Flexistipes sp.: one gene and its partner. The protein of the gene in region 2 interacts with the protein of the main gene of each other region in a pairwise test. Links are inferred from orthologs where the notes say so. Each region holds a gene or a part of one and is shown on either strand. Other genes may lie near its edges.

Region 1 (8,044 bases), on a different replicon or contig from region 2:
TAAAGGCCGGGGAGAAATTGAGCAGGTATGAAATGAGTCATCTTGTTAATGAGCTGCTAAAGACAAAAAATCCATTCACATGTCCTCATGGCAGGCCCATTATCGTAAAACAGAATAAAGAGGAATTGTTCAAAAACTTTCACCGATGAAAAGAATCCCTATAATCACAGGTGTAACAGCCACCGGAAAAACAGCCTTTGTAAGCAAGCTGGGAGAGAGGATTCCTGTTGAGGTAATTAATGCGGATGCCTTCCAGGTGTATAAATATATGGATATAGGTACGGCAAAACCTGCCAAAAAAGAGCTGTCCGAAGTGAAGCACCATCTCATTGACATTTTGTATCCCGATGAGCATTATTCCGCCGGAATTTTCTTTCAGAAAGCCCAACAGCTTATTGCTGAGATTATTAACAGAGGGAAGATCCCTGTTATAATCGGAGGAACCGGTTTGTATGTGGAAACGCTGATTAACGGTATTTTTAACGGTCCCGGAAAAAATACCAAGCTTAGAGAAGATTATCAAACAGAGATTAAAAAAAGCGGAATAAGTAGTTTGTACAAAAGACTTGAAATGATTGATCCGGATTATGCAGCCAGAATTTCCGCCAATGATAAGAACAAAATTATCCGGGCTCTGGAAGTTTACGATCTCAGCGGTTTGAATTTTACACGCTCCCACGAACTTTTTCATCAGCCGCCGAAGTTCGAATACGACGTTTTAGTTTTTACAACTGAAAGAAGCGTACTTTATGAGCGTATTAATAACCGCGTTGATAAAATGTTTGAAAGAGGCTGGGTTGAAGAGGTGCAAAAACTGCTTGACTTGGGCTATTCGACCGATATGCAGTCGTTCTGTGCAATAGGATACAGAGAAACAGTCAGATATCTCGATGGAGAAATATCTTTTGATGAGTTGTTAAAAACAATAAAGAAACGGACGAGAAATTTTGCGAAAAGACAGCTGACATGGTTCAGGCATATGAGGGATCTGAAATATATCGACGTATTGGACAGATTGGCGATGAAAGAGCTGGAAGATTATATTGCGGAAAATTATCAACAGTTTTAAACAGTTATAAAATTTTTATAAATGTGAAAATTTTACAGGGTTGTGAAGAAAAAAGTATTGAAGGTTATTTATTAATAGTTTATGATTATTAATAGCCAGGCGATGTTTTTTTATTGAAAAAATATCCGGAAATGTTTAAATATTAAAGCAATGAGAGATAAACAATCCTTTATTTTTAAGGATATAAAATGTTGTGAGGGGATCTGATGGGTAAAAAAGTGAATATTCAGGACGTATTTCTTAATTATGTTAGGAAAAAAAGAATTACCGTGACCGTTTATTTGATTAATGGTGTTAAGCTTGAGGGCGTGGTAAAAGGCTTTGATAATTTTGTGATAATAATAAAAGATGATTCACAAAAGATGATTTATAAGCACGCAATATCAACGATAACCCCTTCAGTTGAGATTGAAGATATTGAAATTGAGTAACTTTGCAGGCGGATAATGGTATATGGAGGGGGGGTGCGCAAACCTCTGAAAGTTGTCGTTTTTAATGCAGTACTTTATAATGAAGATTATATCAAAGAGCCTGATAAACACTTAGATACCCTTTTTGGAAATCCGGTTTGTAAAAGTGATACATTTTCCTTTGACCACACATCCTATTACACCCCTGAAATGGGTGAAAATCTTAAAAAATATTTTGCAGGATATGATTTCTTTATTTATCCCGATGAAATAAAGAATCTGAAAATTTCATCAGTGGATTTGGAAAGATCTTTTATGGTTGACGGCAAAAGGTTACTGAATGTAGATCCCGGTTATGTTGCCCTGGAAAAAATTGTGGCTGCCAGCACAAAAAATTTTTCACACCGTATATACATAGGCTCTAATATTTATGCTGACTTGCAGCTTTTCAGAAAAAAAGGGAAATACCGAAGTTTACCGTGGACTTTTTTTGACTATAAACTTGATTTTGTGTTAAAATTTTTTGATAATATGCGTCTTAATCTGTTATAATCTCTTTCATTGATATTGCTTATCAAAAGGAATAAATTATTCATAATCTAACCTAATGAAAGATAAGTGTGTTTTACGTTGAGCGGAAAAGATAAGAATATGAATCAGGTTTTGATGCGTGTTAAAATCAGTTATGAGATCTTTGAGTCATGGAATTATTCAAAGGTGTGAGTTTATGAATATATCAGGTGGTATGATTTGTGGCTGTTGAATATACGGAGCTGTTAAATCAGCTGAAAAACAAGAAAAATCTGAATGACGATGAAATGCATCTTTTAAAAAGTATGCTCACCCTTAAAACTGACCTTTCCGCCCATATTCATATTTTTAAGAAGTTTCATATTTTGGATAATATTACCGCAGAAATGTACTCAGGCAAGTCCACTGAAAATCAGGTGAGATCAATTTTGACCGGCGATATTCCCATTCACTATGATTATTATCCTGTTGTGGTTTTCCTTGTTTTAAGGAATTACCGAAACCAGCTGAAAGAGCTTTACGATTTTTTAAACAGGCTTAAGGGTGATATTTTAAAAGATATTATAACGAGCCCTTATTTTGAAGGTAAATATATACAATATTTAACCAGATTGATGAAAAATAATGATGCATTTGTTTCCGTGCTGATTTCCCAGGGTAAAATTAATGAAGTTCTTGTGAAACAACTGGCTAAATCCACAAATTCAGATGTGCTTTTTCGTATTGCCAATCTGAAAATTATACTTGAAAATAACCGGGATATTATTAATGAACTTTTGATGAATCCTTATACACCGGATGATTCACTTGTTTATCTTAAGCAGATTAAATATGAGTTGAGCCTCAATGAAGCTTTGAAAAGTGCTGTTGAAACAGAGGAAATGGATGAGACGGAAGAGGAAAAGAAGAAAGTTCCTGAAACACTGAAAAAAGAAGTGGAAAAAAGAGTTGAAGGTGAAAATAAAGAAATAGAAGAAAATCTATATCAGAAAATATTAAATATGAAGCCTGTTGAAAAAATAAAGCTTGCACTAAAAGGTAATAAATCAGCACGGGGACTATTGCTTAAGGATTCCAATAAGCAAATTTCTTTAACTGTGCTAAAAAACCCAAGAATTACTGAAGATGAAATTGAATCACTTGTAAAGAGTAAGTCTACGCCGGAGCATCTGATTAGGGAAATTTCAAGAAATAGAAATTTTATGCAGGAATATGATATAAAAAAGGGGATGGTAATGCATCCCAAAACGCCCCTTGAGATTAGTATGAGACTGATAAATCATCTTTATGTAAAAGACATTGAGCAAATATCCAAATCGCGCGAAGTTCCTTCTGCACTTAAAAATCAGGCTCTCAGGCTGTTCATGACAAAATCCGGAGCTAAAAAATGAAACATAATATATTATATTTCGGCCTTGTGGCTGCCCTGCTGTTATATCTTTTCTTTGGTAACAGAGGGATAATCGAATATCACAATTTGCTCGAAATTAGAAACAGGTACCAGCAGAAGGTTGATAATCTGACTGAAAGTATAAAGTCACTGGAACGTGAGCTTATGCTTATCAGGCAGGACGAAGAGTATTTGGAAGCATTGATCAGACGGGAACTTAATATGAAAAAACCCGGAGAAGATTTGTATATTCTGAAGGATAAGAATGAAGACTTACACAGTAACAGAGATAACAAAAGCAATTAAAAATCTCATCCAACAGACATTTAGCTCCCCTGTAATCGTTACAGGTGAAGTATCCAATTTCAGCATTTCACCTGCAGGGCATCAGTATTTTATTCTTAAGGACGAAAGCTCACAGATCAAATGTGTATTCTTCAAACGTTACAATTTGCTGAACAGGGATTATTCGATAAAAAACGGCGATAAGGTTTCTGTTTATGGTGATTTAAGTGTTTTTGAAGCAGGCGGGAATTATCAGATTGTTGCCAAAAAGATTGAATACAGCTCCGAAGGGGAGTTTTATAAAAAATTTGAGGAAACCAAGAAAAAACTTGAGCAGGAAGGTCTTTTCCATGAAGATTTGAAAAAACCTGTTCCTACTTTTGTAAAGAAAATAGCTGTTGTTACATCTCCCTCCGGAGCAGCTATCAGAGATTTCATCATAACGACAAAACGTAATAACGCTGCTTTTGAAATAGATGTTTGGCCGACTACTGTGCAGGGCGCTTCAGCTGCAGGTGAGATTGAAAAAAATATCCTCAAAGCCGGCAGCCGGGGCGATGAGTATGATGCTCTGGTTTTGATGAGAGGAGGCGGGTCATTGGAAGATTTGGCTGTTTTTAATGAAGAGAATGTCGCCAGAGCGTTGAGAAAAATTGAGGTTCCAACGATCTCAGCTATAGGTCATCAACGTGATTTTACCATTTGTGATTTTACCGCTGATTTAAGGGTTGCAACACCGACTGCAGCAGCTTCCTATTTATCCGAGGGGTATATCTATTATAATAAGAATTTAACGGAATTTTATAAACGTCTTTCAAGATATATGGAGCAGGTCATTATCTCCCGCAGTCAGAAATTAGACAACTATATGGCTGTTTTGAATAAAAACTCTCCGTATAACAGGATTAGTCTATATCGAAGTGAACTGGAAAGAAGCAGACAATTAATGATAAACAATCTCAGAAATAAGGTGCAGGATGGATACAGCCGTTTAAAACTCTGCGATGTTTTTCTTGCATCAAAAAAACCTGCAAATGTTGTGAGGGAAAAGAGAAGTGAAGTTGAAAGATTTAAAAATTATCTGTTGAGAAGTGTAACAAATAGGTTAAACTATGATAATGAACGCTTAAAAGGTGTTTTCGGAAGACTGAAAACAATGAATCCGGAAAACGTTATTTCCAGGGGTTATGCTCTGGTGTATAAAGAGGGATTTGTTGTTGAGTCTTTAAACTCGATAAAACTTGATGATGAGGTTGAAATTCGCATGAAAGGTGGATATATTAACGCCTTTGTCACAGGTAAAAAACATTTGGAGGATACCAATGGATAGAATTCCTATTACAAAAGAAGGTTTTCAAAAAATAAAGGAAGAACTTGAAAGACTTAAGACGAAAGAGCGTAAAGATGTTGTTGAGGCTATAAAAGAAGCGAGAGCCCACGGCGATCTTAGTGAAAATGCGGAATATGATGCGGCAAAAGACCGCCAGGGTATGCTGGAAGCTAAAATTGCTGAACTTGAATCGAAAATGTCTAAGTTTGAGGTCATTGATACGAAAAACCTTAAAGGTGATAAGGTAGTATTCGGTGCAACGGTTAAAATTGAAAATGTCGAAACCGATGAAATAAAAGAATACCGGATTGTCGGCCCTGATGAATCCGATATTTCCAAGGGTGATATTTCAGTCCTTTCCCCCCTTGCAAGGGCGTTGGTAGGGAAAAAAGTCGGTGATGAGACAGTAGTAAACGCCCCCGGCGGGGAAATTGAATATGAAATAGTAGAAATAAATTTTGAATAATTTCTATGGGTAACCAATACAATGTGCTGATAATTGATGACGAAAGATCTTTCAGGGAGCTTCTGGAAATTCTTTTTTCCAATGAAGGCTACAATGTTTTTATGGCTGCTGATATTGCCGGATCACAGCGTATCATTTCAGAAAAAAAGATCGACATTATTATCTGCGATTTAGTCCTGGGTAAAGAGGATGGGTTGGATGTCGTAAAATGGTGCCGTGAAAATTCATATAATATCCCTTTTATTCTTATGACAGCCTATGCCAGCAGTGCAACAGCTTTGGAGTCTGTGAAGCTGGGAGTTGTGGATTATATAACCAAGCCTTTTGACATGGATCATCTTGCCACCATGGTCAGGGAGGTTATAACCTCCAGGAAAAATGAAGATTCTGAGTTTTACACTGAGCTTGATGAAATTAAGGGTAAAAGCAATGCCATTAAAAATGTTAAAAAATATATTATGGATATTGCAAAAACGGATTCAACCATTTTAATTACCGGTGAATCCGGTACAGGTAAAGAACTCGTCGCAAGGGCTGTACACAGGTTGAGCCACAGGGCCTTGAAACCCTTTAAGACGATAAATTGCAGCGCCATACCCTATGATTTGCTAGAATCGGAACTTTTCGGATACAAAAGAGGTGCTTTTACCGGTGCATCATATGATAAGAAAGGGATATTTGAACTGGCGAACGGCGGCTCCATATTTCTTGATGAAATAGGTGAAATGCCGCTTTTTCTGCAGTCCAAACTTCTCAGGGTAATACAGGATAAAATGGTTCAGCCTCTGGGTGCAGGCACTGAAATTAAAACGGATTTCAGGATAATTGCCGCTACAAATAAAAACCTGGAAGAGGAAACGAAAAAAGGCAATTTCAGGAGTGATCTCTACTACAGGTTAAACGTTGTTAATATTAATATCCCTCCATTAAGGGAAAGAAAAGAGGATGTGGAAGAGCTGGCGAAACATTTCCTGAAAAAATATGCAGTTTTGATGGATAAAAATATTTCTCAGATATCCTTTGCTGTAATGGAGGCTTTTAAAACCTATCCGTTTAAAGGTAATGTAAGAGAACTGGAAAACCTGATAGAAAGGGCTGTGGCTATGGAAAAGACCAACAGGCTTCTTCCTTCCAGTTTTCCAGCCCATTTCTTTGGTAATTATGAAAATTTTTGGGATAATCAAACACCGGATCTGGAAAAACCTGTGGATTTGGAAAAAATTGTGGAAAATATTGAGAAAAAATATATAATGACAGCACTGGAAAAGACAGGCGGCAACCAGAGTAAATCTGCTAAACTACTCGGGCTTTCGGGCAGAGTATTCAGGTATAAAATGGAAAAATATAATATTCGGTGAAAATATGGAAAAACTTCCCAATCAACTGACAATTCTGCGAGTGATTCTGGTGCCGGTATTCCTCATTCTTATCTTCTTCGATAAGAACATTACAAATATATTGGCTGCAGTTATTTTTATTTTCGCGTCAGTAACGGATTTTGTTGACGGGTTTATCGCCCGGAAATATTCGGTTGTTTCTGATTTCGGGAAAATTCTTGACCCTATAGCCGATAAAATTTTGGTGGCATCTGCTATGATTTCTCTTGTTCAACTGGACAGGCTCAGTTCAATTGTTGTTATTATTCTGCTTAGCAGGGAGTTTGCTGTAGGCGCTCTGCGGGATTTCGCATCCAGCAGAAGAATAATTATTCCTGCAGGGTTTTTCGGTAAAATAAAGACAGCTTTTCAGATGACTGCCCTTGCTCTGCTTATATACAAAAATGAACTTTATGGCATAAATGTCTTTGTTATAGGGAAAGTTCTGATTTATCTTTCGGTTATCATTTCGGTCTATTCAGGCTTTGTATATTACAGAAATTTTTTCAGACTAAAAGAGAGCAATGGCTGAAGTTTTTTTAGAGAAAATTTATAAATATTCTTCAGATATAGAGTTTTTTGTCGATAATTTTTTCAGCCGTAATTCAGAAAAATTCAACGATTGCGAAAAAATACTTCTTAAACCCAATCTGCTGCAGTCAGCTCCTCCTGAAAAAGGTGTGACCACACATCCGGAATTTCTGAGGTTTGTAGTCAAGTCGTTAAAAAAACATACAGATGCAAAACTGCTGCTGGCAGACAGTCCCGGTGCAAATTTTGAAAACTTTGGAAAAATCCTTGAAATAAGCGGTATCGGACAGGTTTGCGATGAGGAAAATATCGGCATTTACAGAGTGGAATCTTTTCCTCCGGTGGAAAAAAATGGTTTTGTTTACTCCGGAATAGCTGATGAGGTGGATCTGATTATCAACCTTGCCAAGTTAAAAACCCATTCTCTTACAGGCCTGACTATGTGTGTAAAAAACTTTTTCGGCCTCATTCCAGGAACATCCAAAGTGGGCTATCACAGGCGATACCCGGACGGGTCCGATTTGGGATCTGCAGTTTACGGGCTTTATAAACAGTTTGCGGGAAAATCGCTGAATTTGCTTGACGGCATAATTGCACATGAAGGAGAAGGCCCTTCCAGAGGAAAACCCGTTATGGCAGGAATTTTAGCAGCAGGT
Region 2 (8,104 bases):
GACCAGCTTTACAAAAAACTTGAAAAGACGGAAAAAGAACATCCTGACTGGACGGTCGACTATTCACCCACCCAAAGAGTCGGACATAAAGTTGAATCGGGACTGGCCGTTAAATCACATGAAGTCCGAATGCTCTCTCTGGATAATACGTACAGTAAATCCGAGCTTGAAAATTTTATTACAAGAATGCAGAAGGACTCTTCCCGCAGCTTTACCTTTCTGCTTGAGCCTAAGATTGACGGTGCAGCCGTTTCTTTGACATATGAGAAGGGTGTGCTGACAGAAGCTGTCACCCGGGGGGATGGTTATCAGGGTGAGGATGTACTGCACAACATAAAAACTGTGAAAACACTCCCTCTTTATATTGAGCATAAGGATAAAATTGTTGTGAGGGGTGAAGTCTTTTTATCAAAAGATAATTTTGATAAAATAAACAAAAGAAGGGAGAAGGATGGAATGCCGCTGTTTGCAAATCCACGCAATGCAGCAGCTGGAACCATGAAACTTCTTAATCCTGAAATTGCCAGCGAAAGATCACTTGACATATATATTTATGCTTTGGATGTGGGAAGGGTTAATGCTGAGCATTATAAAGATTTACAATTTCTTAAATCCATAGGAATAAAAGTAAATCCAATGATTGAGCATGTATCCTCACAGGATGAAATTTTTGAATATATTAACCTTATTGAGAAGAAAAGACAAAAGCTGGACTATGAAATTGATGGTGTGGTTATAAAGGTGAATGAGTACAATGTCCGTGAAGAACTGGGCAGCACGAATAAATCCCCCCGGTGGGCTGTGGCGTATAAATACCCTGCCGAGCATGCCCGAACAAAGCTTTTAAGGGTTTCCTTTCAGGTGGGACGGACTGGTATAGTTACTCCGGTTGGAATCTTTGAGCCTGTTAAGGTTGCAGGCTCTACAGTAAGCAGGGCAACACTCCACAATGAGGATGAAATAAAAAGGCTTGGTATAAAGATAGGAGACAATGTTTTTATAGAGAAAAGCGGAGATGTTATTCCGAAGGTAACGAGTGTTATAAAAGATGAAAGAAAAGGGGATGAAAAAGATATAAAATTTCCCGATACCTGCCCGGTATGCGGAAGTGCTGTTTTAAAAGACGAGGATGATGTATATTACAAGTGTGCAAACCCGGATTGTCCTGCCCGTTTGAAAGCTTCCATAGTACATTTTGCCGGGAGAAACGCTATGGATATAAAAGGCTTGGGGGAAAAAATTGTGGACCGCTTTGTTGATTTGGGGTTGTTGGACTCAATTGCAGATATTTATGATTTAAAGAGTGAGGATTTCCAGGGGTTGGAAGGCTTTGGTGCGAAATCTGCCGAAAATTTGATTAAAGCCATAGCCAAAAGTAAATCCAAACCTTTTTCAAAAGTGCTTTTCGGAATCGGCCTGCCTAATGTGGGTGTCAGGACAGCTGAGATACTATCTGAAAAATTCGGGGATATGGACACAATGATGAAAGCTGAGAGGAAAGATTTTGAAGAAATCGAAGATATTGGCCCTGTAATTGCCGACGGGTTGTTCAGAGCACTGCGGAATGAAAAGATTACATATCTTATAGAAAAACTTAGAAAAGCCGGCCTTAATTTCACTTACAGAAGAGTAAGGGAAAGTGATGTTTTAAAAGGGAAGACGTTCCTGATAACCGGTAGTTTGAGCAGACCGAGAAAACAGTTTGAAGAGTTAATTAAAAAAAACGGAGGAAAGGTTCTTTCCGGTGTCAGCAGTAATCTTGATTATCTAATTTGCGGTGAGTCTCCCGGTTCTAAGCTTGATAAAGCCAAGGAATTGGATATCAATATTATAGGTGAAAAAGAATTCATGAGCATGCTGGGTAAATAATGGCTGAAAAAACAGTGTATATATTATCAGACGGAACCGGTCAAAGTGCCATAAATATTGTAAAAGCGTGCCTGATTCAGTTTGAGGATCCGGAGATTAAGCTTTCGGTGTATTCAAAGGTTGATAATGAGGACAAGATTGTGAATATTCTGGAAAAAGCTGGACGCAACAAGGCCTTTGTAGCTTTTACCATTGCCAAGAAATCGTTGAGAAGGCTGGTTCACGAGGTATGCCATAAAAGGGAAATAATTCACCATGATATTTTGGGACCGCCGGTGGAAAAACTGAGTGCTTTTTTGGACAGTGAACCGATTGAAAATCCTAATCTGCTGAGAAAGGTGGACAGTAAATATTTTAAACGGATAGAGGCCATAGAGTTTTCAATCAATCATGATGACGGTAAAAATCTTAAAAATCTTGAAGAAGCGGATATAATAATTTTAGGTCTTTCAAGAACATCAAAGACGCCGACTTCATTTTTTCTTGCTCAGCAGGGTTACAAGGTTGTGAATATACCAGTTATCCCTGAAGTGGGGATTCCGGAAGAAGTGTATAAGGCTGATCAGAATAAAATTGTCTGTCTCATGATGGAGCCTGATATACTGCAGAAAATTCGTATTGAGCGTTTGAAACATTACAGAACTATGAGCAAATATACAAATATTAACAATATCCTGGAAGAAGTGGAGTTTATGTATGCATTGAAAGATAAGCACAGACAATGGCATATAGTTGATACGACAAATAAGTCTGTAGAAGAGACGGCAAGGGAAGTACTTATGAAAATTTACGGCAGAGAAATACAACTGTGACTTGTTTTTTTGCGGCTGAATTCTTTACAAAAAGCTTGACAACGGTTTAACTTGCAGTTATTTATACATCTATATTCAGCTTGTGAGCCGCTGAAACAGCCGTTTCGATGCTTAAATAAAACTCAAAAATCAATAAAAGTTAATTTAAGGTGTATCTAACTTGTTTTGTTTTTCTGCTGATTTGTAAACCTGGATGATAAAATAAATAATCTTATGAAATTGTTTCAGGAAAATTTTGTTTTTGTGTACCAACAGTGTTTACCGCCACTGAGATGGCAAGGTAAACATCTAAAATAATAGATAAAAAATTGCAGAGGTGTTTGTGTGAATTTATCCGAACTTAAGAAAAAGTCTATAGAAGAGCTTGTTAATATTGCTGAAGAACAAGAGATTGTAGATGCTCCTAACCTTTTGAAACAGGAACTTATATTTGAGATTCTAAAGTCCATAAGTGAAAAGAACGGCCAGATATACGGCCGCGGTGTCCTTGAGATTTTACCGGACGGTTTCGGCTTTTTACGCTCCACGGATTACAACTATCTCCCCGGGCCGGATGACCTTTATGTCTCTCCTGCACAAATCAGGCGTTTTGGACTTCGCAACGGGGATACTATAGCCGGAGAAATCAGGCCGCCAAAAGATAATGAAAAATATTTTGCGCTGCTTAAAATTACAACGGTTAACGATGGAAAACCGAGACGACAGAGAAACCTTTTTGAAAATCTCACCCCTCTTTTCCCGGAAGAGAGACTCAATCTTGAAGCTTATCCGACTTCCTATGATACGAGAATTATGAATATGCTTTCACCTGTGGGAAAAGGACAGAGAGGCCTACTGGTGGCTCCGCCCAAAACCGGGAAAACAATGCTTTTAAAATCTATTGCCAACAGTATTACGGCGAATCATCCTGAAGTTTATATGATTATTCTGCTTATTGATGAAAGACCTGAAGAGGTAACAGATATGCAGCGTTCGGTTGATGCCGAGGTTATCAGTTCCACATTTGACGAGCCCGGCTACAGACATGTTCAGGTTTCTGAGATGGTTATGAATAAAGCCAAAAGACTGGTTGAGCAGGGCAGAGACGTTTGTATCCTTCTGGACAGTATTACAAGACTTGCCAGAGCTTATAACTCTATTGAGCCGCCCAGTGGTAAAGTTTTGTCGGGTGGTGTGGATGCCAATGCACTGCATAAACCCAAAAGGTTTTTTGGTGCTGCCAGGAATATCGAAGAAGGCGGCAGCCTGACGGTCATTGCTACAGCTCTTGTGGATACAGGCTCCCGTATGGATGAAGTTATCTTTGAAGAATTTAAAGGTACGGGTAATATGGAAGTTCATCTGGATAGAAGGCTAGTTGAAAAACGTATTTTCCCAGCACTCGATATTAACAGATCCGGTACAAGGCGTGAAGAGCTCCTTCTCGGAAAAGATGAGATAAACAAGGTCTGGATACTCCGGAGGTTCTTAAGCAATATGAATGCTGTGGATGCAATGGAATTTCTGCTTGATAAGATTAAAGGCACCAAGACAAACAAAGAATTTCTCGATTCCATGAATAAATAATATTACAAGTTTCGCACTTAGTTCCGTCATTACGCCCGCTCACTTAACGCCTTAAGTGGGCGGGCGGAAATTTTGGTATATTTTTCAGTGGGATTTTTTATTTTAAACGGAAAAATTTAGTCACATTTGTTTACTCTTGCCTCTTATTCTAATAAAATAATCTGAAACAATATCTTTTTGGCAGTGAGGATTCTGTGCCCAATAAGTTTAAGTTTTACCGCTATTTTGCCCTGCTACTTATCTGTTTTATATTAGTAATAGTCATTCTGTCAAAAAGCGGCTTAATAGAACTAAATATTTTTAAACATGATTTATATAAACACCTTCTGGTCATTGTTTCTGTTTTTGCTCTGCCTCTTCTTGGATTTCCTTTTTCAGCACTTCTTGTGGCTATTGGGATTGAATTTGATTATATTATCGGACTCGTGATTTTGGTAGCTGTAATTCCCCTTCACCTTGCATTTTCTTTTTGGATTGTTAACAGGTTTTTCCGGGAAAAAATAAAACATTCACCATTGGCAAGCAGATTCAGAATCTTTGATATATCCTCTGAGAAGCACCTTGAATACACTTTTATATTTATGATTCTTCCGGTGGTGCCTTATGCAGTGAAAAACTATCTGCTTCCCGCTTCAGGTATTCCATTCAGATATTATTTTATTATAGGCTGGATAATTCAATCAGTTTTAGGGGCACCGTTTGTTATTTTAGGTGAGGCTGCCTCAAGCCTTGATTACCGGATGCTTTTTGCACTTTTTATATTGTTTCCCATTTTTTATTTTGTTATGAGGAAGCTGAAAGAAAGATATTATAAGCTTATAACAAAGAAAGAAAATTAAATGCTGAAAGGTGGTGTTGCATGATAATGAGGTGGCTTCCGTGGAGATTTATAATAAAAAGAGCAGCCAAATCCCACGGTTTTATGGATCCACTCACCTTAATGGCGAAATTAAGAAGATTCGGGCATCCTTCGGAGGTTCAGGAACCTATTGAGCTTATAAGAGCAGGCGTTCTTTTTCATGCAAGAGGGTTGGTTAATACAAGGGCTATACAATACAATTTGGATTGGGTCTGGCCATACTGGATAAACAAGCAGTTCAGACCGGAAGACGAGTCATTCATACCAAGGGGGTTTTCTTTCAGCCATATCAATTTAACTCATCGCAACTGGACTGCTGTGGGCTCTCCTAATGAACCGCATTATCCTATTGTTGATCCACGGGGACTTTTAACACCTTATTATGACGGATGGTCAATCGATTTCTGGCTGTTAAAAAATGACGGCAATATGCTGATACCCGCACAGATGGACAATGTACATCAAACACTGGAATATGAAGATAATATCAGGGTGAAAACAGAAACGAAGGAAGGCCAAAGAAAAATCTCCTCTGATATATTCGTTGAAGGTAAAAACGGCAAATACACTATTTTCAGCGATGTCAAAGTTTCCGGTGAAAAGGGTGATAAAATCATCTGTTCTATAAGACCGTATAATGCGGAAGGTGTGCAGTTTGTGGAAAAGATTGAATATGAGAGAGCCGGTAATAACTTTCTTGTTAATGAATCATCTAAAGTGTATTTTGACAAAATTCCTGATAAAATATTTTTTTCTGATTATCACGACGGGGATGTTTACTATAAAATCAATGGTGAAGAGAGCGGTAATTCTGTCATTTGTAATATTGGGATGGCAACTGCTGCAGCTGTATTTACTTTGGATGAAAATGAATCGGAACTTTCAGTCAGTTTGCCCCTTAAATGTAAAAGCAGGAAAAAAGAAATTTACCCATCTGTCAATGTTGCCGGTGAATGGAACAGTTTAATAAGTGAAACAGCAAAACTCAATATTCCGGATGAAAAGATTCAATTTCTTTATGACGCTTCTGTAAGGACTCTTTTACTTTTAACGTCTGGCGAAGCTTACCCGGGACCTTACACCTATAAAAGATTCTGGTTTAGAGATGCCTGCCTGATGATGAATGCACTGCTTGCTGCCGGTCTAACAGACAGAGCATATAATATGCTTCTAAAATTTCCGGAGAAACAGAAACACTCCGGCTATTTCAGGTCTCAGGAAGGCGAATGGGACTCAAATGGTCAGGTTTTATGGATAGCAAACAGAATAAAGCAAATCAGAAATGTTAAGTATAAAAAAGATTTTGTCCGTTCTATGGCAAAAGGTGCAGAATGGTTATGCAATAAAAGGATTAAAAATGCAGACGGTAAAATGCATAACAGTCTTCTGCCGGCTGGATTCAGTGCAGAGCATTTAGGCCCGAATGATTATTATTATTGGGATAATTTTTGGGCACTGGCCGGTTTGAGAGCTGTTGATGAGATTATTGGCGAGGACGAGGAGTTTGCAGATATCAAAAATAAATTCAAAGAAGTAGCTGATGAATATGAAAAAACCATATTCGATACAATAAACTCAATTCCTTCAGCTAAATCACAGGGTGGTGTTCCGGCTTCCCCTTACAGGAGAATTGATTCCGGAGCTGTGGGTTCGCTGGTGGCCGATTATCCGCTGCAGATAACCCCGCCCGCGGATTCCAAAATAATGAAAACCATAGAGCTCCTTGAAGAGACCTCTTTTTATGAAGGGGCATTCTTCCAAAATATGATTCATTCAGGGGTAAACATATATCTGACACTGGCAATTGCACAATCTCTGCTCAGAGCCGGAGATAAAGAGTATGAAGATCTGGTATATAATGTGGCCGGGCTTGCTTCACCCACCGGACAGTGGCCGGAAGCTATACATCCACAAACAAAAGGCGGCTGCATGGGAGACGGGCAACACGGATGGGCATCTGCAGAATGGATTATGATGATTAAAAACATTTTTGTCAGAGAAGAAAAAGACGAAATAATTGTTGGTTCGGGTATTTTTGCCCAATGGATAGAAACGGGTAAAACAATATCTTTCGGACCTACGCCTGTTCCCGGCGGCAAAGTGGAGGTTGCCGTTGTGAAAGATGATGAAGGAGTTTCTGTGGATGTTATTTGCACGGAGCGGTCACGGGATTTATCATTCAATATTATGATTCCGGGATATGAAAGTGTAGTTGTTAAAAATGGCTGTGTTGCTAAAAAGTTGGATATTTTAAATGGGTAAAATATTGTTCAGAGTTTCAGTCTAAAAAATCGACTGTAAAAATATCATATAAAAGGCTGTTGATAAAAAGATGCTTATCAGGGCATTTTTCATTTTCAGATGTAACACTGCAGACAGTGCTATTGCCGATATTTCCGGTATCCCTTTGGTATGGTCCCAGTTTGTTCCCGAGAGTGCATAAAAGATTAGGATGGTCATTATCATTACGGGAAGGTTCCTTTTTAAATAATCCATGGTGGGATTTGGTTTTACTTTAGAGAAAACGATGAATGCCAGAATACGGGTAAGAAAGGTAAATAAAGCACATAAAAGAATGGAGAAATATAAATAACCGCTACTCATCCACAAAACCTCTCATAATGAACATCACAATGACCCCTAATGTAAGGGAGGTAATCAGCATTTTATCTGCAGAGATAAACATTAATGACAAAATACCTATTATACATGCTGTGAAGAAAGTTTTGAAATTTTTCTGCTGTCTGAGAAGATCAATTGTAAGCACCACAAACAGTACAGTCAGTGAAAACTCGATACCACTGGAGTTAAAAGAAATTGTAGAAGCAGCGGCTGCACCTATAATTGTTCCGGTAACCCAGTATAGGTGATCGAAAAGGGCAATCCGGAAAAAGGTTTTTTCCTTGTCTTCCTCTCTTTTCCACGCTTTTAAAAGTGCAAATGTTTCATCTGTGAGCCCGAAAATGATGTAAAACTTCTTCATGCCAAAATCTTTCAG

The links.
Region 1: the proteins of rho (region 2) and hfq interact in binary tests that used the Escherichia coli proteins (3 or more experiments, as listed by UniProt). The link is inferred for Flexistipes sp. from one-to-one orthologs.

Annotation. Positions count from the first base shown.
Region 1 is NZ_JAXKVW010000010.1:49,362-57,405, reverse strand. The notes cover bases 1-2,887. They hold hfq (RNA chaperone Hfq), read left to right. Parts: upstream 1-1,275; coding sequence 1,276-1,500; downstream 1,501-2,887. Other genes in these bases: UMU13_RS08005 (hypothetical protein), read left to right, coding at 2,232-2,887; UMU13_RS08010 (DUF4416 family protein), read left to right, coding at 1,534-2,031; miaA (tRNA (adenosine(37)-N6)-dimethylallyltransferase MiaA), read left to right, coding at 146-1,069; mutL (DNA mismatch repair endonuclease MutL), read left to right, coding at 1-149. Outside these bases: more of UMU13_RS08005, read left to right, coding at 2,888-3,401; UMU13_RS08000 (FtsB family cell division protein), read left to right, coding at 3,398-3,706; xseA (exodeoxyribonuclease VII large subunit), read left to right, coding at 3,666-5,015; transcription elongation factor GreA, read left to right, coding at 5,008-5,481; UMU13_RS07985 (sigma-54-dependent transcriptional regulator), read left to right, coding at 5,487-6,839; pgsA (CDP-diacylglycerol--glycerol-3-phosphate 3-phosphatidyltransferase), read left to right, coding at 6,844-7,389; UMU13_RS07975 (DUF362 domain-containing protein), read left to right, coding at 7,382-8,044. UniProt on the Escherichia coli protein: RNA chaperone that binds small regulatory RNA (sRNAs) and mRNAs to facilitate mRNA translational regulation in response to envelope stress, environmental stress and changes in metabolite concentrations.
Region 2 is NZ_JAXKVW010000003.1:73,314-81,417, forward strand. Bases 2,180-5,126 are described here. They hold rho (transcription termination factor Rho), read left to right. Parts: upstream 2,180-3,005; coding sequence 3,006-4,247; downstream 4,248-5,126. Other genes in these bases: UMU13_RS03370 (pyruvate, water dikinase regulatory protein), read left to right, coding at 2,180-2,681; UMU13_RS03380 (TVP38/TMEM64 family protein), read left to right, coding at 4,442-5,086; UMU13_RS03385 (hypothetical protein), read left to right, coding at 5,107-5,126. Also shown: NAD-dependent DNA ligase LigA, read left to right, coding at 1-1,869; more of UMU13_RS03370, read left to right, coding at 1,869-2,179; more of UMU13_RS03385, read left to right, coding at 5,127-7,368; UMU13_RS03390 (branched-chain amino acid transporter permease), read right to left, coding at 7,390-7,710; UMU13_RS03395 (AzlC family ABC transporter permease), read right to left, coding at 7,703-8,104. UniProt on the Escherichia coli protein: Facilitates transcription termination by a mechanism that involves Rho binding to the nascent RNA, activation of Rho's RNA-dependent ATPase activity, and release of the mRNA from the DNA template.